3 regions of the Variovorax sp. 10N412 genome follow, and region 2 is predicted to be linked to each of the others. Evidence: riboswitches for the same ligand, from Rfam matches in the RefSeq annotation. Region 2 holds a riboswitch; each other region holds the start of a gene.
The links. Region 2 has a riboswitch for cobalamin ahead of AC1DJH_RS00525 (TonB-dependent receptor domain-containing protein). Riboswitches for the same ligand answer to the same signal wherever they lie in the genome.

Region 1: linked by a shared signal. The riboswitch ahead of AC1DJH_RS09270 (TonB-dependent receptor) and the one ahead of AC1DJH_RS00525 (TonB-dependent receptor domain-containing protein) in region 2 are both predicted to bind cobalamin.
Region 3: linked by a shared signal. The riboswitch ahead of cobM (precorrin-4 C(11)-methyltransferase) and the one ahead of AC1DJH_RS00525 (TonB-dependent receptor domain-containing protein) in region 2 are both predicted to bind cobalamin.

Annotation. Positions count from the first base shown of each region.
Region 1 is NZ_JBFTIO010000002.1:778,685-780,941, forward strand. It holds gene AC1DJH_RS09270 (TonB-dependent receptor) at 1-1,418, opposite strand, end outside; cobalamin riboswitch at 1,548-1,824, opposite strand; gene AC1DJH_RS09275 (hypothetical protein) at 1,862-2,107, opposite strand.
Region 2 is NZ_JBFTIO010000001.1:107,646-109,902, reverse strand. It holds gene AC1DJH_RS00530 (ClcB-like voltage-gated chloride channel protein) at 1-833, opposite strand, end outside; cobalamin riboswitch at 892-1,152, shown strand; gene AC1DJH_RS00525 (TonB-dependent receptor domain-containing protein) at 1,245-2,257, shown strand, end outside.
Region 3 is NZ_JBFTIO010000024.1:17,933-20,189, forward strand. It holds gene AC1DJH_RS31250 (SDR family NAD(P)-dependent oxidoreductase) at 1-341, shown strand, start outside; cobalamin riboswitch at 403-664, shown strand; gene cobM (precorrin-4 C(11)-methyltransferase) at 821-1,678, shown strand; gene AC1DJH_RS31260 (sirohydrochlorin chelatase) at 1,675-2,257, shown strand, end outside.

The sequences.
Region 1 (2,257 bases), on a different contig from region 2:
AGGCTGCCCACCACCGACCATTGCTCGTTGAAGGCCAGCTTGTCTTCGGTGAAGAAGGCGTAGGTGTCGGTCTTGGTCTTGTAGCGCGGCGTGTAGGCCACGGGCGAGGCGTAGTAGCCGGGGTTGAACACGAACGGGTCGATCACCGAGCGCCCGCCGTAAGGCGAGTCGTTGCTGTGCTGGAAGTCGATGCGGTTCACGTCGAAGCCCGCCAGCACCTGGTTGGCCAGCCCGAACACGCTGTGCTTGAAGGTCGCGTCGGTGCGGTTGCCGATCTGCTCCTGGTCGTGGCCGATCTCCAGGTAGTCGCCGCGCGTCACGCGGCGCGTGGTGGCGTTGAAGGTGTAGGTCTCGCTGTTGCGCCAGTGGCGCTTGCTCTCCAGGCGGTAGAGCTGGTTGCGCACGGTGACGGCGCCGTTCGGCGTCCACTGCGCGTCGAGCCGGGTCCACTTGTCGCGGTACTTGATTTCGGCGTCGTCCAGGTTGTAGTTCTGGCGCAGGGTCTGGCTGTTCAGGCGGCCGTCGATCAACGGCACGCCGTAGTAGCGCTGCGGGGTCTGGCGGCCTTCGTCGTGCGAGAGCGTGAACTGCAGCTGCGGCGACACGTCCAGGCGCACGGCCGCGCCCACGGCCAGGCTCTCGGCCTCGCCGCGCTGCATGAAGCCGTCGGTGGTGCGGTGGCTGATGTCGAAGCGGTACGACAGCTTGTCGTTGATGGCCCCCCCGCTGCCGAAGGCCGCCTGGCGGGTGGCGTCGGAGCCCAGCGTGAGCAGCGCCTCGTTCCGGATGGGGCCGCGCGTGGGCTTCTTGGGCACCACGTTGATGGCGCCGCCGATGGCGCCTTCGCCGTACATCACCGAGGCCGCGCCGCGCAGCACTTCGATGCGGTCGACCGACCAGGTGTCGAACGGAAAGGTGACGGTGCCGGCGCCCGCATACAGGCGCGTGCCGTCGAACAGCTGCATCACCGAGCCGTGGCCCGTGAAGCCGCGCGCCGCCATCGCGGTGCCGCCGTTGCCGGGTCCGGGCGAGCCGGTGATGCCGGTGGCACGGGTGGCCGCGTCGACGACCGACACGTCGCCGCGCGCGCGGATGGTGTCGCCCGTCAGCACCTCGATGCTGGCCGGCGTTTCCAGCGGCGTGAGCCCGAGCCGGCTGCCGGTGGACGTGGGCTCGTCGATGGCCAGCGGGGATTGCCGGTCGGCCTCGATCCGTACCGGGTTCAGGGATTGGCTCTGGCTGGCGTCGGCCGATTCAGCCGGCTGCGCAAGGGAAACGCAAGGCCCGAAGGCCAGACCCAACCCCAGTGACAGGCCTGACAGGCCTGACAGGCCTGAAAGACCCGACAGCCGCGCCCGACGAAACGGCACGCGCGTACCCATGCCCGGGCGACTTCGCGCCCGTGTTGCTCGACTCATTTAGCTTCTCCTCCGGCCTGCGTCCCCGCAGGCTCACGACCGATGAAGGACGCGACGGGAGAGGCGAAAGGGCTGCCACGGTGAGCGCAAGCGCGAAGCGGCAGGCCCGGACACGCACTCCCGCTGCGTCCGAAGGCGGTTGCGAAGGCCGGTATCCGGGCTCGCGGAGCGCCGCTGTGTGCCGAATGGAGCACACGACGACCGAAACCCTCGCCTTCCCACGCCGAAGCGCAGTGACTGCCGAGCCTTCAAGAAAGAGGCTCGCGCGTGAGGATTTCCAGATCCGCTGACCGTTGCGGGGGCAGCGCAGGCTTTGACGCGTCTTCAACGACGCGGCGCACCTGCTTCCCGTTTAACCCCAGGGCCATGCGACATGGACCCGGGGCACCTTCGAACCGTGGTTGGGTGCAGTTATAAAAAGTTAACGCACCGAACCGGCGGGATTATAGGGAGCCGGGCGTGCCGTCGGGCCCGAACAGCCGCCGCATCATGGCCACGCCGGCCGCCAGCGCGTTCGAGTAGCTCGAATATGGCCGGAGCGCCGCTTCGAGGGGCAGATACACATGGGTGCGCTCGCCCGGCGCGCCGGTCACCTCGGCGGGGTCGTCCGCAGCTTCCATCAGCAGCCAATAGAACTCGCCGACCTCCAGCTCGTGGATGGTGAGCGCGATGTTCCTGGGCGAGGGCATTGGGCGGTATGAAAAGGGGCTGAGTGTTGAATGCCTGGAGGACGCGAGCCGTTGACAGCTCCCGGGCTTCTCCTACAGAGCACACCGGTGGGTCGGCCTACTGTTTTACATGCAACCCGTCAGCGGGTCCTTGTTCTTTGCAAAACCTTC
Region 2 (2,257 bases):
CAGGGCAGCGCCAGCGGCAGCCGCGAGAACAGCGCCCGGCTGCCCTGCAGCGCGCGCAGGAAGCCGATGGCCGCGAAGCCCAGCAGCACGCCGAGAACGCAGAACAGCACGACCTCGGTGCCGTGGATCTCCGGGAACGCCGGCATCCGGTAAGGCGGCTGGTAGCCGGGCAGCGCCCGCATGGCGACGTTGGCGACCACCGAGGCGATGATGATCGGCCCCACGCTTTCCATCGCGATGGAGCCCAGCACGATCTCGGCGACGAAGAAGGCGCCCGCGATGGGCGCGTTGTAGGCGGCGGTCAGGCCTGCCGCCGCCCCGCAGGCCACCAGCAGCCGCAGCCGCTCGACCGGAAAGCGGAACACCCGGCCCTGCAGCGACGCCGCCAGCGCCGCGAGCTGCACCATCGAGCCTTCGCGCCCGATGGAGCCGCCGCTGCCGATGCTCACCAGCGACGACGCGCTGCGCACGAGCGTCTGCGCCACCGGAATGCGCCCGTCGCCCAGCACGATGGCTTCCATGTAGTCGGAGGTGGCGCTGCGCGAAGCGATGCGTCCGGCCCACACCAGCAGCAACCCCGCCACCAGCCCGCCGAGCGTGGGGCAGGCGACGCGCGCCCACCACGGCAGGCCTTTCGCCATGGCCACCAGCCCGTTGCCGGGGCCGAGCACCAGGTGCTCGAAGTGGTAGAGCGCCGCGCGGAAGAGTTCGGTCGCCAGCGTGCCGAGCAGCCCGGCCACGATGGCCCACAGCAGCATCGATTGCCAGCCGGAAACACCCAGCAGACGCTGCAGCGCCGAACGAAGATTCAGGAATACCGAGGCGGGCCGCATATGGCGACCGATGTTAGCGGTGGGCGCAACTTTCGACTTAAGGAAGAGCCCGCAGGGCCTAAAATGCCGCCCGTTGGTGCCTGCGGCCTGGTTCACATGCCGCGGTTCAACGGGAAGCAGGAGTGGAAGCCCCCCGACCTCGCGCAGGTCGGTCCAAGGCCGAAGCCGCCTGCGCTGCCCCCGCAACGGTCAAGCAGACGGCGCCGCAAGGCGCCAACCCCTTTCCATCCAAGCCACTGGGCGCCCTGAAACAGGTGCCTGGGAAGGCGGTGGGGGTTGTTCTGCCAGCCCGGATACCGGCCAACAAGGCGGCTGCCGCATGCGTGAACGATCCACGCAGGGGCAGCCATGGCGCCCATGGCGCCGGCGGGGAGGCCGGCGAGGGGTATAGACGTTCGTTCGGTCCATTCAATGATTTCCCACGTTTGCTTTTCCAGTGGCCGCGCGCCTGCGCGCCGTCTTCGTTTCGCCTGCCTGCAACTGCCTCTGGGCGTGGCGCTGGCGTCCGCCTTCGGCGGCCTCGCCCATGCCCAGGAAGCCCCGGCCCTGAGCGAAACGGTGGTCACGGCCAACCGCACGCCGCAGGCGCTGTCCGAACTGGTGGGCGACGTGTCCATCGTCGACCGCCAGGCCATCGAGCGCAGCGGCGCGACCGGCGTGGCCGACGTGCTCGCGCGCCTGCCCGGCATCGAGATCTCGCGCAACGGCGGCGTGGGCAATACCACCAGCCTGTTCATCCGCGGCGCCGAAACGCGCTTCACGGCCGTGTACCTCGATGGCGTGCGCATCGACTCGCAATCCACCGGCGGCGCCGGCTGGGAAGGCATTCCGCTGTCGCAGATCGACCGCATCGAAGTGCTGCGCGGCCCGGCCGCCGCGGTGTACGGCTCGGACGCGGTGGGCGGCGTGATCCAGCTCTTCACCCGGCGCGGCGAAGAGGGCGTGCGGCCCTACGCGGGCATCGGCTTCGGCAGCAAGGGGCTGCGCAAGATCGAAGGCGGCGTGAGCGGCAAGTCGGGCCTGCTCGACTACGCGTTCGGCGTGGAGCACGAGGAAAGCAAGGGCTTCAACGTGCAGCCGGTCGACAAGCGCACCCCCAGCAAGGACGGCTTCACCAGCCCCGACCGCGACGGCTACCGCAGCACCTCGGGCAACCTGAAACTGGGCCTGCAGATCACGCCCGACCAGCGCCTGGACGCCACGCTGCTCAGCAGCGACATCACGGCCGGCTACGACGCCACGGTGTCGTACCGCAGCCGGCTGCCCATCACCTTCGCCAACGACCAGGCGAACAACACGCTGCGCACTGCCGGGCTGACCTGGTCGGCCAAGTGGAACGACGTCTACAGCACCCGCGTGCAGGTGACCGACTCGCAAACCGTCTACAAGACGCAGCCGTCGTTCTACCGCACCGAAACCAAGCT
Region 3 (2,257 bases), on a different contig from region 2:
CCAACTATTCGACCGCCAAGGCCGGCATCGTCGGGCTCACGCAGACGCTGGCCAAGGAGTGGGGCCGCATGAACGTCACGGTCAATTGCGTGGCCTTCGGCTTCATCCAGACGCGGCTGACCGCGAGCACTGCGGAGGCCTCCACCGCGAACATCGAGGGCCGCGAGATCAAGGTCGGCATCAACCCCGGGCTGCTGGCGATGATGGAGCAGTCGATTCCGCTGGGACGCGGCGGCACGCCCGAGGAAGCGGCCGGCGCGGTGTACCTGCTGTGCGCGCCGGAGTCCGACTACGTGAGCGGCCAGACGCTGATGTGCACCGGCGGGCTCACCGGCATCTGAGCGCGCCGCCGGGCGGCGAGGGCAGGGCCTTGCGGGGCAAGCCGCCGCATGCGGCTGATACACTCCGCCCGCGTTGTCAGGTGTCCTGGCGCCCCGTGGAAACGGCGGGGCGGCCAGGGTGAAACGGGAAGTCGGTGCGCGGCGGTGGAGAACACCGCGCCATGCCGACGCTGCCCCCGCAACGGTAAGCGAGTCAGAAGCAAGACCCCGGGATCCGGTCCCACGCCACTGTGTCACGAACGGCACGGGAAGGCGGTCTTTGCAGGAGAGCCGATGGCCCTCCGCTCGCGAGCCCGGAGACCGGCCTGACGACCAGCGCATGACCTTGCGGTGGGCGAGGATCGGCGGGCGACGCATTGCGTCCGGCTCGATGCATCAGGTCATCCGCCAGAACAGCATTCGCTGACGCCTCCCGATTTCTCCTCCTCCCGCCGGGTCGTAACGACCATCAGTCGCGCGGCGGGCGCGGAGGAAACATCATGAACGAGCGAGCCATCGCTCCAAGCAGCGCTTCGCAGGGAGCGTGCACGCCGGGAACCGTCTGGTTCGTCGGCGCGGGTCCGGGTGACCCGGAACTCATCACCGTCAAGGGCCGAGGCCTGGTCGAACGCGCCGGGGCCATCCTGTTCGCGGGCTCGCTCGTGAGCGAAGCCGCCACGCGCTGGGCGCCGCCCGACTGCGCGATTGCCGACAGCAAGGACATGACGCTCGAGCAGATGTCCGCCTGGCTCATTGCACAGTCCGCGCGGTGCCATACCGTGGTGCGCCTGCAGACCGGCGACCCGGGCCTGTACGGTGCGCTCATCGAGCTGGTGCAGCCGCTGGATGCGGCGGGCGTGCCGACCGGCGTGGTGCCGGGCGTGTCTTCCGCCATGGCCTCTGCGGCGGCGGCGGTGGAGAGCCTCACGCTGCCCGAAGTCACGCAGACCGTGATCTTCACGCGCGTCGAGGGCCGCACGCCGATGCCCGAAGGCGAGTCGCTGGAGGCGCTGGCCGCGCACCACAGCACGCTGTGCATCTTCCTGAGCATCACGCTCATGGGCAAGGTCACGGCCGCGCTGACGGCCGCCGGCTGGTCGCCCGACGCACCCGTGGTGGTGGTCCACAAGGCGAGCTGGCCGGGCGAGGAAAAGATCGTGCGCGGCACGGTCGCCACCATCCAGGCGCTGTGCCGCGAGGCCCGCATCGTGAGCCAGTCGATGATCATCGCGAGCCCCACGCTGGGCGCGCGGCAATGGACCACGCTGGCCAAATCCAAACTCTACGACGCGAGCTTCACGCACCGCTTCCGGCGCGCGAGCGTTCCCGTCCAGACCCTCCTGCAGGACACCCCGTGAGCACCGAAACCATTCTCCTGGTGGGCCACGGCTCGCGCGAAAAATCCGGCAACGACGAGATCGAGGCCTTCGCGGCGCAGTGGCGCGAGCGGCAACCGGGCTGGCGCATCGAGGTCTGCTTCATCGAGTTCTCCGAAGTCACGATGAGCGAGGGGCTGCGCCGCGCCGCCGAGGGCGCGCAACGCGTGGTCGTGGTGCCGCTCATCCTCAATGCGGCGGGCCACGTGAAGATGGACATTCCGCAGGCCATCGACGGTGCGCGGCTCAAGTTCCCGATGGTGCAGTTCCTGTATGCGCCGCACCTCACGGCCTGCGACCCGATCCTGGCGATCCTGCGGCGCCGCCTGAAAGGCGCGATGCAGGCGCTCGACATGCCCGACCCGACCACCACCGGCGTGGTGATCCTGGGCCGGGGCTCGTCGGACCGGCAGGCCAACGGCGACATGGCGAAGATGGCGCGCTGGCTGCTGGAGGAAACCGACCACGAGCTGGTGGACCTTGCCTTCACGGGCATCACCTACCCGCGCCTGGAGAAGGCCGTGCAGCGCCAGAGCCTGCAGGGCATGAAGCAGGTGGTGG